Regions from separate parts of the Halobacillus naozhouensis genome, predicted to be linked through region 1. Evidence: predicted binding sites of a transcription regulator. Region 1 holds the regulator's gene; the other holds the start of a gene.
The links. Region 1 encodes CtsR, which represses protease genes until heat stress. Its sites were predicted from a motif close to ATGGTCAATAAAGGTCAAACA; they were not measured.

Region 1 (6,972 bases):
TTCGTACCTTCTCCGTCAATTGTCCTCCCTCATCAAAGCCTACATAGCCTGGAGGGGAACCAACAAGACGAGAAGTGCTGTGTTTTTCCATATACTCAGACATATCAATGCGGATCATCGCGTCTTCTTCGCCAAACATACTTTCAGCTAATGCGCGGGCAAGTTCTGTTTTACCGACACCTGTTGGCCCTAAGAAAATAAAGGAGCCAATTGGGCGTTTCGGATCCTTCAGTCCGGCACGAGCCCGGCGAATAGCTTTAGATATAGCCTTGACAGCTTCGGCTTGCCCAATGATACGGTTATGAAGCGTATCCTCTAAGTGTAATAAACGTTCACTTTCATCTTTAGTCATTTTTTTAACTGGAACACCTGTCCATGTCGATACGATCGAAGCGATATCCTCAACTGTCACTTCAGAGTCCTCTTGACCTTGTTTTTCTTTCCACTCATCTTTCGTTTGGTCAAGTTCATCACGCAAGCGCTGTTCGCTATCCCTTAAGGATGCGGCCTTTTCAAACTCCTGGCTTTGCACGGCTGCATCTTTTTCTTTTCGTACTTCTTCAAGCTTTTGCTCAAGCTCTTTCAGATTAGGTGGTGCAGTATAAGAACGAAGACGAACTTTAGATGCTGCTTCATCAATTAAATCAATCGCTTTGTCCGGCAAGAATCGGTCGGTAATATAACGATCGGAAAAGCGGACCGCAGATTCAATAGAATCATCTGTAATCGTTACGCGATGGTGAGCCTCATAGCGGTCACGCAGCCCTTTCAAAATTTGTACAGATTCATCGAGGTTAGGTTCATCTACCTGAATTGGCTGGAATCGACGCTCAAGGGCTGCATCTTTTTCAATATACTTTTTATATTCATCAAGTGTTGTAGCCCCAATACACTGCAATTCACCACGAGCGAGGGAAGGTTTCAGAATGTTTGAGGCATCAATAGCACCTTCTGCCCCTCCCGCTCCAATTAGTGTGTGCAGTTCGTCAATAAACAGAATGATATTCCCTGCTTGACGGATCTCCTCCATTACCTTTTTCAAACGATCCTCGAATTCCCCGCGATACTTAGTTCCTGCCACAACTGTACCCATATCAAGCGTCATAACTCTTTTATCACGCAGGATTTCAGGGATTTCATTATTCATGATTTGCTGAGCCAGCCCTTCGGCAATGGCTGTTTTCCCTACACCAGGTTCACCTACGAGTACCGGATTATTTTTTGTACGGCGGCTTAGCACTTGAATCACACGCTCTATTTCCTTGCTTCGTCCGATGACTGGGTCTATATTCCCCTCTTTTGCTATCGCTGTTAAGTCTCGGGCAAGGGAATCAAGCGTCGGAGTATTTGCATTGGCTGACTGTGATCCGCCACCGCCGCCACGGCGATTTTGCCCGCCTGTTGACTCATTATTTCCTAGCAGCTGAAGGACCTGCTGACGTGCTTTATTAAGACTCACACCTAAATTGTTTAATACACGAGCTGCTACACCTTCACCTTCGCGAATTAGACCAAGAAGGATGTGTTCTGTACCCACATAAGAATGACCAAGTTTGCGTGCTTCGTCCATTGATAACTCAATGACCTTTTTCGCTCTTGGAGTATAGTGAATCGTTTGGGATACTTTCTCACCCTTGCCGATTAATTTTTCTACTTCTTGTTGAATCTTGCTTGCCTCAAGTCCCAACGCTGTTAGTGACTTAGCAGCAATCCCTTCTCCTTCACTTACTAATCCTAATAAAATATGCTCTGTTCCAATATTGTTGTGACCTAATCGAACGGCCTCCTCTTGTGCTAAGGCAAGTACTTTTTGTGCGCGCTCTGTAAAACGTCCAAACATCATGGATACAACCTCCTTGCATTTATTCTTTATTTTCTAACTGAAGTCTTTCTCGAATTAATGATGCTCTTCTGACATCCCGCTCGGATGGGGATAAAGTTTCCTTTGCGTATTGCTGCAAAAATCCAGGCTGCGTTAATACCATCAATTCATTTAAAATGGTTTGTGGTACATGATCAATAAATCCAAGATCAATACCAAGTCTAAGATCTGATAAACATTTAGCAGCCTCTTTAGACTCTATGATTCGACTGTGTTTTAAAACACCATATGAACGAAAAATTCGGTCTTCAATTTGGATACCTGAACGGTGCAGCAGTGCTTGCCTGGCCCTTCGTTCTTGATCAATCAGCTGTTTGACTACACTATGAAGGTCCTCTACAATATCTTCCTCAGATTTCCCTAGAGTGATCTGGTTTGATATTTGAAAAATATTACCTACTGCTTCACTACCTTCCCCGTAAATACCCCGAACAACTAAACCAAGTTGATTAATTGCGGGGGTCATGCGATTAATCTGCTGGGTCATAGCAAGAGCAGGCAGGTGCATCATCACCGAGGCTCTCATTCCAGTGCCTACATTCGTCGGGCATGCCGTTAAATACCCTCGTTTCTCGTCAAAAGCGTAATCAATCTTTTCCTCAAGCCAATCATCAAGCTGTGAAGCCTGCTCCAGCGCCCTGTCTAGTTGGAAACCAGGGAAGTATAACTGGATGCGAATATGATCCTCTTCGTTGATCATGATCGATACTTGTTCGTTTTGAGAAATCAGCGAAGCCGAATGGGCTGAATTCTCTGTTAAGTGCGGACTGATTAGGTGTTTTTCCACTAACACTCTTTTCTCAATTGGTTGCAATTCATTCATTTTAACAACTTCAAATTGTTTATAATCCCGAAAAGATTGATCCTGAAACTCATTGTTAAAGAAGGTTAAAACTTTTTCCAGCTGTTCCTCTGAAGAAATCGTTGGAAAAGGGGTGTTAGAAAAGTTACGTGCCAAACGTATGCGACTGCTTAACACGATATCACTATCTGGTCCGTCTTCCTTCATCCATGGACTAATCGCCTCGTTCATAAATTGCTGTAATGACATCAGTCCTCCTCCCCTCTTTGATGGAGTTGGCTATCTAAGGAGCGGATTTCATCCCTAACTTTGGCAGCTTCCTCAAATTCTTCTTGTTCGATTAAGCGTTGCAAATCAGATTTATATTCATCCATCTGACGTTTAAGATGCAAGTTGCCTCCTTCACGTCTAGGAATTTTACCATCATGACGCGTATTGCCACTATGAACCCTTCTTAAAATAGGATTTAACTTGTCATCAAATGTTTTATAACATTCAGCACAGCCAAACTTCCCTGCCTTTGCGAACTCTTGAAATGTCAAACCGCAATTAGGGCATTTGAGTTGTTCCTTAGGTGACGGAGCACTATGGGGATGACCTTTCAACGAGTGTTTTGTTTCGAAATTAAAGAGTCCAGTTAACAAGTCGTTCAATATAAAGTTTTCTTCATGGTCATGCATATATCCTTTTTCCTTCGCGCATTGTTCACAAACATGGATTTCGGTCTTTTCACCATTTAATAACTGTGTCAAATGAACAGTGGCAGGACGGTTATGGCATCGTTGGCATTCCATAACATTCTCTCCCTCCTATTTCAGCTTTTGTACTTAAGGGTAAACAGCATAGCCGTTAAAATTCTTGAACGGATCTCGTCCCTTAGAGGAAGGGGAAAAGCGAGTATTTCACGGTCCATTACACTTACCATCATACGAGCTTCGCGACCTGTGATGCTGTGATTTTCGAGTAATCTTTCGATAATATCGACCGCTACAGATTGTGAAACCTTAGGGTGGATAAGGTGGATAAGGTCTTCGATCATCTGTGCTTCTGATCGATGTTGAACACGCCTAATGCGAATATAGCCTCCGCCTCCACGCTTACTTTCAACTATATAACCTTTTTCCACAGTGAACCGTGTTTTAATCACATAATTTATTTGGGAAGGTACACATTGAAATCTGTCAGCGATTTCGCTTCGCTTGATTTCAATAGCTTTCTTCTCATTACTGTCTATAACATTCTTTAAATATTCTTCTATGATGTCGGATATATTCCGCATTTTCCCTCCTCCTCATTTGACTTTGACTATCTTTGACTATAATTTTATTATACTCAATTTGTACATATACGCAAATAAAATGTTTTGTTATATCTGTAATCATTCCCTAATTAAAGGGAGCTTAAAACCAAAAAAACTATACGATTTTGTCGTATAGTTTTCTTATCTTTTCTGTTTGACCTGTATTACATTTTCTACGTTTGAGAGTCGTTCAATTAGTGCAGCGTCATTAAATTCCTGGCCTTTGTTAATGTGTATGAGTATGCTTTTAGTACGATTATTCAAATTTTCAATTTCCACACTTTGCAATTCAATATCCTCATCATCAAAGACAGCAAGCAATTTACCAGTCTCTATCCGTTCATCGGTAATAAGTACATAGGAATTTTTAAAATAACTGCTAAAATACTTTTTCTCTAAATTGTTCAAAAAGATTAAGCTCAGCAAAACTAAAATAGTAGCAAGCATGGCCACATCGTACATTCCAGCACCAACTACCAGGCCCAGTCCCGCAACAGTCCAAATAGAAGCAGCTGTTGTTAATCCTCTTATCGTCATCCCATTCACAATTATTGTGCCTGCCCCCAGAAACCCAATCCCGCTAATAACATATGAAGGGATTCGTGAAGGATCAAAACGTACATTATCGTAGTTGTTTATAAAGTGTTCAAATCCATACAGGGATAAAAGCATCATGAGGCACGAACCGATCCCAACTAATATATGCGTACGAAATCCTGCTGAGTGATTTTTCAATTCTCTTTCAAAACCAATAACACCTGATAAGAGCAATGCTATTAATAAACGTATAAAAAATGTTTCCAAATGTTCATTAAATATAACAAACTCATCCATTCAGATTCCACCTTCCTTGGTCAGGAATAAAGGATCGTTATTATTATATAGTAAAAAACCGGAAGCATATGCTTCCGGTTTTTTACTATATAATAATGTGGCCGCGTCCTACTCTCACGGGGATCGACCCGACTACCATCGGCGCTGAAGAGCTTAACTGCTGTGTTCGGCATGGGAACAGGTGTGACCTCTTCGCTGTCGCCACCACATCATTCTGTTAGGAAGGGCGAACCTTCAAAACTGGATAAGAGGGGCAAGACAAACATCATGTTTACGTTTAATAATCTAGCTTTGACTCCCATAAAGGTCGTCTCCGCTTTTTGATATAGTTAAGTCATCGATTGATTAGTATCCGTCAGCTCCACGTGTCACCACGCTTCCACCTCGGACCTATCGACCTCATCGTCTCTGAGGAATCTTACTTACTTGGCGTAAGGGGAAATCTCATCTCAAGGGGGGCTTCATGCTTAGATGCTTTCAGCACTTATCCCGTCCACACGTAGCTACCCAGCCATGCTCCTGGCGGAACAACTGGTACACCAGCGGTGTGTCCATCCCGGTCCTCTCGTACTAAGGACAGCTCCTTTCAGATTTCCAACGCCCACGACGGATAGGGACCGAACTGTCTCACGACGTTCTGAACCCAGCTCGCGTACCGCTTTAATGGGCGAACAGCCCAACCCTTGGGACCGACTACAGCCCCAGGATGCGATGAGCCGACATCGAGGTGCCAAACCTCCCCGTCGATGTGGACTCTTGGGGGAGATAAGCCTGTTATCCCCGGGGTAGCTTTTATCCGTTGAGCGACGGCCCTTCCATACGGTACCGCCGGATCACTAAGCCCGACTTTCGTCCCTGCTCGACTTGTAAGTCTCGCAGTCAAGCTCCCTTGTGCCTTTACACTCTGCGAATGATTTCCAACCATTCTGAGGGAACCTTTGGGCGCCTCCGTTACTCTTTAGGAGGCGACCGCCCCAGTCAAACTGCCCACCTGACACTGTCTCCGAACCGGATCACGGTCCTGGGTTAGAATGTCCGTACAGCCAGGGTGGTATCCCACCAGCGCCTCCACCGAAGCTAGCGCTCCGGTTTCTCAGGCTCCCACCTATCCTGTACAAGCTGTACCAACATTCAATATCAGGCTACAGTAAAGCTCCACGGGGTCTTTCCGTCCTGTCGCGGGTAATGCGCATCTTCACGCATAGTATAATTTCACCGGGTCTCTCGTTGAGACAGTGCCCAAGTCGTTGCACCTTTCGTGCGGGTCGGAACTTACCCGACAAGGAATTTCGCTACCTTAGGACCGTTATAGTTACGGCCGCCGTTTACTGGGGCTTCGGTTCAACGCTTCGCGCCAAAAGCGCTAACGCATCCCCTTAACCTTCCAGCACCGGGCAGGTGTCAGCCCCTATACTTCGCCTTACGGCTTCGCAGAGACCTGTGTTTTTGGTAAACAGTCGCTTGGGCCTTTTCACTGCGGCTCCTCGGCAGAGGAGCACCCCTTCTCCCGAAGTTACGGGGTCATTTTGCCGAGTTCCTTAACGAGAGTTCTCCCGCTCACCTTAGGATTCTCTCCTCGCCTACCTGTGTTGGTTTGCGGTACGGGCGCCTCTTTCCTCACTAGAGGATTTTCTTGGCAGTGTGAAATCAGGAGCTTCGGTACTTTAGTTCCCTCCCCATCACAGCTTGACGTTGCCGAGTGGATTTACCTGCCTCGACCGTCTTACTGCTTGGACGCACACATCCAATGGTGCGCTCTCCTTATCCTCCTGCGTCCCCCCGTCGTTCAAACGGAAAGGAGGCGGTACAGGAATATCAACCTGTTGTCCATCGCCTACGCCTTTCGGCCTCGGCTTAGGTCCCGACTAACCCTGAGAGGACGAGCCTTCCTCAGGAAACCTTGGGCTTTCGGTGAAAGAGATTCTCACTCTTTTTTCGCTACTCATACCGGCATTCTCACTTCTAAGCGCTCCACCAGTCCTTACGGTCTGACTTCGCAGCCCTTAGAACGCTCTCCTACCACTGATCCGTTCGGATCAATCCGCAGCTTCGGTGGTGTGTTTAGCCCCGGTACATTTTCGGCGCAGAGTCACTCGACCAGTGAGCTATTACGCACTCTTTCAATGATGGCTGCTTCTAAGCCAACATCCTGGT
Region 2 (6,972 bases), 1.4 Mb from region 1:
ATTGCTGCCCAGTCTGCTCAGAATTATATTGAGAACTTATTAGAAGAGTTAAAAGCGGTAAAATAAAAAAGTAACTCTAGCTTAATTCTCCTGTAACACGCATGAAACATTGATGGGGTACAATAAAAGTGATTAATTGACCCCCTTTTAATAGATCTCTATTAGGCACAGGTGTTTATCACCTGTGCATTTTTTTGTGCCTTTATACGAAAATTATAGCTACTAGTACAGATGAAAGGCAGCGAGTCAAACCTCATCTGTCCGTCATCTGTCCTGTATTCCGGGGCGCTTTTTGCTTTTGTTCAATAAGCATAACATTGTAGCCAGTTACGTATTCATTGTATAATAGACAAGGATGCCCTCTAGAGAATAAATGAGGTGACAAGACATGCAACGTGTAGCAAACTGTATTTTACTTAAGGATAATCATATATTAATGTTAAAGAAACCAAGGCGTGGCTGGTATGTCGTTCCCGGCGGAAAAATGGAGGCAGGAGAGAATATTAAAGACTCCGTAGTCCGTGAATTTAACGAAGAAACTGGTTTACGCATAAAAGATCCTGAACTCAAAGGATCTTTCACTTTTATCATGAAAGAGGACGATCAAACTGTTCAGGAGTGGATGATGTTTACGTTCTATACTACAGACTATCAAGGAGAGCTATTAGAAGTCAGTGAAGAGGGTCAGCTCGAATGGGTAGCTGTAGAGGATGTGTTGACTAAACCGATGGCTGAAGGTGATCGTTATATATTCAATCATATTTTAGCGAGTGAAGAACAAGTATACGGTACATTCGTCTATACGACTGACTTTCAATTGATCGACCAGGATCTGGACCCGTCTCGACCTATGTAATGAGGAGCGATGGCTTATGGCCGAAAAAGAAAACAATACTCAACTTGTAATCATAACTGGAATGTCTGGAGCAGGAAAGACGGTTGCTATCCAAAGCTTTGAAGACTTAGGCTTTTTTTGTGTTGATAATCTGCCGCCGACTCTTTTACCTAAATTTCTGGATTTAATGAAGGATTCAACTAATGATATTAAGAATGTGGCTCTTGTCATGGATTTAAGGGGACGTGAATTTTTCGATTCCTTATTTGATGCCCTTGATCGCTTAGGGAATGAGGACTGGCTGGAAGGTCATATTCTATTTCTGGATGCAGAAGATCAATCCCTCGTTTCAAGATATAAAGAAACTAGACGATCCCATCCATTGGCAAAAGATGGGCTGCCGCTCGAAGGCATTCGTCAGGAGCGGAAGATGCTGGACGAATTGCGGGGCAGGGCTCAAACCATTATTAATACGTCAAGCCTTAAACCTAAGGAGCTGAGAGAGAGAATTCTCGATCGATACAAAGCACAGAAACAGCAAGTGTTTTCTGTTCAGATGGTTTCTTTCGGGTTTAAGTATGGGGTGCCAATCGATGCAGACCTTATGTTTGATGTCAGATTTTTACCTAACCCTCATTATGTGGAAAACATGCGTCCGTTGACAGGGTTAAATTCAGAAGTTTCTTCCTATGTATTTAAATGGTCTGATACTCAAAAATTTCTTGAAAAGCTTAAAGATTTGCTGCAGTTTATGCTGCCGCAGTATAAGAGAGAAGGGAAGAGCCAGCTAGTAGTAGCAATTGGCTGTACGGGTGGACAGCACCGTTCTGTTGCCATAGCTGAGTATCTTTCCAATTACTTTTCCAGTGACTTTGTTACCCATGTGACGCACCGGGATATTGATAAAAGAAAGGGTTTGTAATCCATGGATCGTTTGAATAAACCCAAGGTAGTAGTCATTGGCGGGGGGACCGGGATGCCCGTGTTATTGAGGGGACTTAAATACTTTCCGATTGACCTCTCCGCTATTGTGACCGTTGCAGATGACGGAGGGAGTTCAGGAAGATTAAGAAGTGAGCTTTCGATCCCAGCACCCGGTGATATTAGGAACGTGCTTGCGGCCATGTCGGATGCAGAACCAATGCTTCTTGATTTATTTCAACATCGTTTTGCTAATGGGAATGGACTTTCTGGACATTCAATGGGTAACCTGCTTCTCGCTGCTATGACATCAATGACTGGAGACTTTTACCATGGAATTAAGGAAATCTCTCGTGTGTTGAATGTGAAAGGGAATATTTACCCGATTGCAAACCATTCAATGAATCTGCACGCTGAAATGGAAGATGGTACGCTTGTAACTGGGGAGTCCAATATTCCAAAAGCCAACAAGCGAATTAAACGGGTATATGTCAGCCCGCTTCCTATTCAGCCGTTACCAGAAGCGATGAATGCCATCAGAGATGCAGATTTGGTTGTGATTGCACCGGGGAGTCTATACACTAGCATTCTTCCGAACATTATTATACCTGAGATCGGTCAGGCATTGAGAGAAACGAAGGCCAAAGTAACGTATGTCTGTAATGTGATGACACAGGAAGGGGAAACTTCAGGTTATACTGCTGCTGATCACGTGCAGGCTATCTATGATCATGTCGGCGAAGGATGCATTCATTCTGTTGTCGTTCATAATAAGCCAATTGGTCCGAATATCCGCAAAGTCTATGCAGAAGAAAATGCAGAACCCGTGCATTATGACATGGACCGAATTAAAGCGTTGGGATTAAACATTATTGAAGAAGATATCATTGATAAAAGTAAGGCTGCCATTCGCCATGATACGAAAAAATTAGCTCATTTGCTTCATTCGATGTTATAGCAGAAAGTCAGCCATGATGCCGGAGCTTGTTTAAATGGGGGTGAACTTAGTGTCGTTTGCATCAGAGATTAAAAAGGAATTAACGAATGTGGAAGCCGAAGAAAAGAGTAGTGTGGAAGCGGAACTGGCAGCCCTCGTTCGAATGAATGGAACATTCTCTCTATCTAATAAGTCCTATTTGTTAGATATACAAACAGAGAATGCTGCGATTGCGAGACGCATTTATATGTTGATCAAAAAGCTATATCCGTATCCGGTCGAACTTCTGGTAAGGAAGAAAATGCGTTTAAAAAAGAATAATGTTTATATTGTCAGAATGAAAGAAAATGCTGAAAAGCTATTAAAAGACTTAGAAATTTTAGTCGGACCGTTCTCGGTCAATCCGGAGATTCCGAAAAAGTATTTGGGAACTACCGCTTGCAAGCGGGCATACTTACGAGGAGCCTTTTTAGCAGGAGGATCTGTAAATAACCCTGAGACATCGTCTTATCATTTAGAGGTCCACTCATCTGATGAATCGCATAATGAAGCATTATGTGAGCTTATGAACAGCTTTGGGTTACACGCCCGGACCTTGGAGAGAAAAAAGGGATTTATTACTTATTTAAAAGAGGCTGAGAAGATTACCGAGTTGATTAGTAATATCGGGGCCCACCAAGCTCTTTTTAAATTTGAGGATGTACGTATCGTTAGAGATATGCGCAACTCCGTAAATCGGCTTGTTAATTGCGAAACGGCCAACTTAAATAAGACGATTGGGGCTGCATTCAGACAGGTGGAAAATATTAAATTCATTAAACGGACTGTAGGTTTAGAGGCCCTGCCCGATAAGCTTCACGAAATTGCATCACTTCGGCTTCAGCATCAGGAAGTTTCGTTAAAGGAGCTTGGGGAGTTAGTATCAGGCTCTCCGATAAGTAAATCCGGTATTAACCACCGCTTGCGTAAAATCGATGATTTCGCGGAGAAGGTTAGACGTGGAGAAGTGAAGGAAAGTAGTCAAAACTAATGTAATTTGAAAAATTTCATGCTATAATGATTTACAATTGAGGAACGCTTTCCTACAGGAAGCGTTCTTTATTTAAAAAGATTGTATGCGCTTTCTAAATAGTGAAATGATGATAGAGAGGAGAATGAATAGATGATTGAACAGTCCGTTAAGATTGAATTAGAGACAGGTTTACAGGCTAGACCTGCTGCACAATTCGTCCAGCAAGCCAACCGCTTTTCTTCAGATATTTTTATTGAAAAAGATCAGAAGCGCGTGAATGCTAAGAGTATTATGGGGCTTATGAGTTTGGCAGTGGCCTATGATGAGGAGATTTTGTTAATAGCTGACGGCACAGATGAAGAAAAAGCGATAGCTGAATTAACAGCCTTTGTAAAAGAGTAATACGAATTTATGTGAAGGAATGAACAAAATGTTTATGATCATACATTGTTTGTTCTCCACGGGCTATACATAACAAAAGCCCACTGTACGTACAGTGGGCTTTTGTTTCTTATTCGCCTGTCTTTTCCATCACTTTATCGATTAGACCATAATCGACAGCTTCATGAGCTGACATGAAATTATCTCGGTCTGTGTCACGCTCAATCACTTCAAGTGGCTGACCAGTGCGCTCTGATAGAATTTGGTTTAGTTTCTCACGCATTTTAATGATGCGTTTAGCGTGAATTTCAATATCGGATGCTTGCCCTTGTGTTCCGCCTAGAGGCTGGTGGATCATCACTTCACTGTTTGGCAGGGCATAACGTTTTCCTTTTGTACCGGCATTGAGAAGGAAAGCACCCATAGAAGCAGCCATTCCTGTGCAGATTGTAGAAACGTTTGGCTTGATGAATTGCATTGTATCGTAAATGGCCATTCCAGAGGTAATGGATCCACCCGGTGAGTTGATGTAAAGCGAAATGTCTTTGTCAGGATCCTCAGCAGCTAAGAATAATAGTTGGGCAACAATTGAGTTGGAAACATTATCATCAATAGCACTGCCTAGCATAATAATCCGATCTTTCAATAAGCGGGAATAAATGTCATAGGCACGTTCTCCACGGTTAGTTTGTTCAATTACTGTTGGGATTAAATTCATTGTAATTTCCTCCTTTTCATCATTGCATATATGATGGAATATATTTTTATCATACCTTTAAGGTCAGAAAAGGTCAAACGAAAAGATTGTGCCTTTTTGACTTATTTCCTTAATCCCTGACAGGTTTTCAGAGTCTATGGATTTCAAGATTTGCGGTAGTGCAATAATTCATTGATGCTAGTGTAATTGAGCATCCCTGTACCATCATTTCCCTAATTTGAATAAGATAAACCTGTGACTTTTAATAGAATTTCAAGAGTATCTAGTCAAAATAAACCTTGATTTTCTCGCTGATTAACCTTATAATATACCTTGTCTTTCTGATTTTGCGCCCGTAGCTCAGTTGGATAGAGCGGTAGATTCCGGTTCTACGTGTCGGGGGTTCGAATCCTCTCGGGCGCGCTTTAACTTTTATTTAATAATTTTTTAATTTACCCACGCTGCTCATTGGAGCAGATGTTTTCTTTGGTAAAGCTTTAGTATTGTGGAGTGTTAATAAGTTTCATTCAAAAAGTGGATATGTTATTCTTGTTGATATACGGATTAGTTGTTTTTCGTTAAGCGAAAAGGAGATTCTATGACAAAAATTATTCGTTTCAAAATCATATCAACCGAAAAGATTCCAGAAGATCGCAGAATCCACATCCTTGATATGCAGCATCAAAGAAAGCTGTCCTTTAATTTAATGTCACTGTATCGTTCCCTTGAACGAACGGCCAGTGAAGATGAATTAATAGAGTTCCTAGAAGCGAAGAAATTAAAAATTAATCATGGTTATTATGATTTCGAGAGCCACGTTTCTTAACGTGGCTCTATTTGTTTTGTCATACTTACAATTGTACTTTATTTAGAGAAAGGGAGGAAGACATGAATAAAATAACACTGTACGGTAAAAGTAATTGTAAATTATGTGATGAAGTCAAAGATCTTGTTGTAGTGCTTGCCATGGACTACCAAATTGAGATGACTGAGGTTAATATAGAAGATGATGAAGAGTTATTGCATAGTTATTTTCTCGAAATTCCTGTCCTTTTTGTAAATGAAGAAAGAATGGATTACCGGGAAATCGATGTTTTTTCGTTAAGAGAGCGGTTACACTAAGTTTTTCAGTTGCACAGCTTCAGTCGCACTGATAATATATTAATTGAAAAGGATATTTTTTTGCTCCGAGCGGGACAGATTATGACTGCCTGGGACATATCTATCCCAACTAATATACTTTTCATGATGAAGGAGCTTTTTCATGAGAGCTTTAATTGACTTACAAAAGAAATTGTTTCCGGACGTCCTTGAAATTATGCAAAGACGTTATCAACTGCTTCACTATATTCGGTTGATGCAGCCGGTGGGCAGAAGAGCGCTATCTGAGAACAGTCAGCTTGCTGAAAGGACCGTTAGAAGTGAAGTTGACTTTCTGAGCAAGCAAGGGGCTGTTGATATTACATCAAGAGGAATGCATTTGACCTATGAAGGGCAGGCGATTCTTGAACAGCTAGCAGCGTTTATAAAGGATGTAACGGGAATAAAAGTTTTAGAACAGCAGTTAATGGATAAATTAAAGTTAGACGATGTTGTCGTCATTCCGGGTGATAGTGATCAGTCAGACTGGGTTAAACAGGAAATGGGCAAAGCTTGTGTCGAATACTTGAAAGCACATTTGCAATCAAGAGAAACAGTTGCTATTACCGGCGGCTCGACAATGGCTGCTGTAGCAGAGATGATGACACCACTCGAAAAAGCGAGTCAATGTATGTTTGTACCAGCTCGCGGAGGCCTTGGAGAGCGTGTCGAGAATCAGGCTAATACAATTTGTGCTGAAATGGCGAAAAAAGCCAGAGGTGATTATCGCCTTCTCTATGTTCCTGACCCTTTAAGTGAGGAATCCTATCAGACGATCATTGAAGAACCTTCTATTAAAGAAGTGCTCGATATGATCCGTAATGCAGGTATGGTTGTTCACGGAATAGGAGAGGCTATGACAATGGCCGAACGACGGAAAACGCCAACTTCTCAGCTGGAGTTAATTCACGAAAGACAAGCAGTAGGAGAAGCGTTTGGTTATTACTTTAACCAATCAGGCGAGATCGTCCATAAAGTTCGGACAGTCGGATTGCAGCTTGAGGACCTGGCTTTAGCCGAGGATGTTATCGCGGTCGCAGGAGGAAAAT

Region 2: clpP (ATP-dependent Clp endopeptidase proteolytic subunit ClpP) is a predicted target of CtsR. The motif match lies at 4,864-4,884, and genes of this name have one in related genera.

The regions. Positions count from the first base shown of each region.
Region 1 is NZ_CP121671.1:119,514-126,485, reverse strand. It holds gene clpC (ATP-dependent protease ATP-binding subunit ClpC) at 1-1,843, opposite strand, end outside; gene mcsB (protein-arginine kinase McsB) at 1,863-2,933, opposite strand; gene mcsA (protein-arginine kinase activator protein McsA) at 2,933-3,478, opposite strand; gene P9989_RS00705 (CtsR family transcriptional regulator) at 3,499-3,963, opposite strand; gene P9989_RS00700 (MgtC/SapB family protein) at 4,126-4,818, opposite strand; rRNA gene rrf (5S ribosomal RNA) at 4,914-5,027, opposite strand; rRNA gene P9989_RS00690 (23S ribosomal RNA) at 5,144-6,972, opposite strand, start outside.
Region 2 is NZ_CP121671.1:2,908,139-2,915,110, reverse strand. It holds gene trxB (thioredoxin-disulfide reductase) at 1-66, shown strand, start outside; gene P9989_RS15310 (8-oxo-dGTP diphosphatase) at 389-856, shown strand; gene rapZ (RNase adapter RapZ) at 873-1,757, shown strand; gene P9989_RS15300 (gluconeogenesis factor YvcK family protein) at 1,761-2,714, shown strand; gene whiA (DNA-binding protein WhiA) at 2,764-3,723, shown strand; gene P9989_RS15290 (HPr family phosphocarrier protein) at 3,856-4,107, shown strand; gene clpP (ATP-dependent Clp endopeptidase proteolytic subunit ClpP) at 4,217-4,804, opposite strand; tRNA gene P9989_RS15280 (tRNA-Arg) at 5,133-5,206, shown strand; gene P9989_RS15275 (hypothetical protein) at 5,382-5,609, shown strand; gene P9989_RS15270 (glutaredoxin family protein) at 5,672-5,905, shown strand; gene P9989_RS15265 (sugar-binding transcriptional regulator) at 6,048-6,972, shown strand, end outside.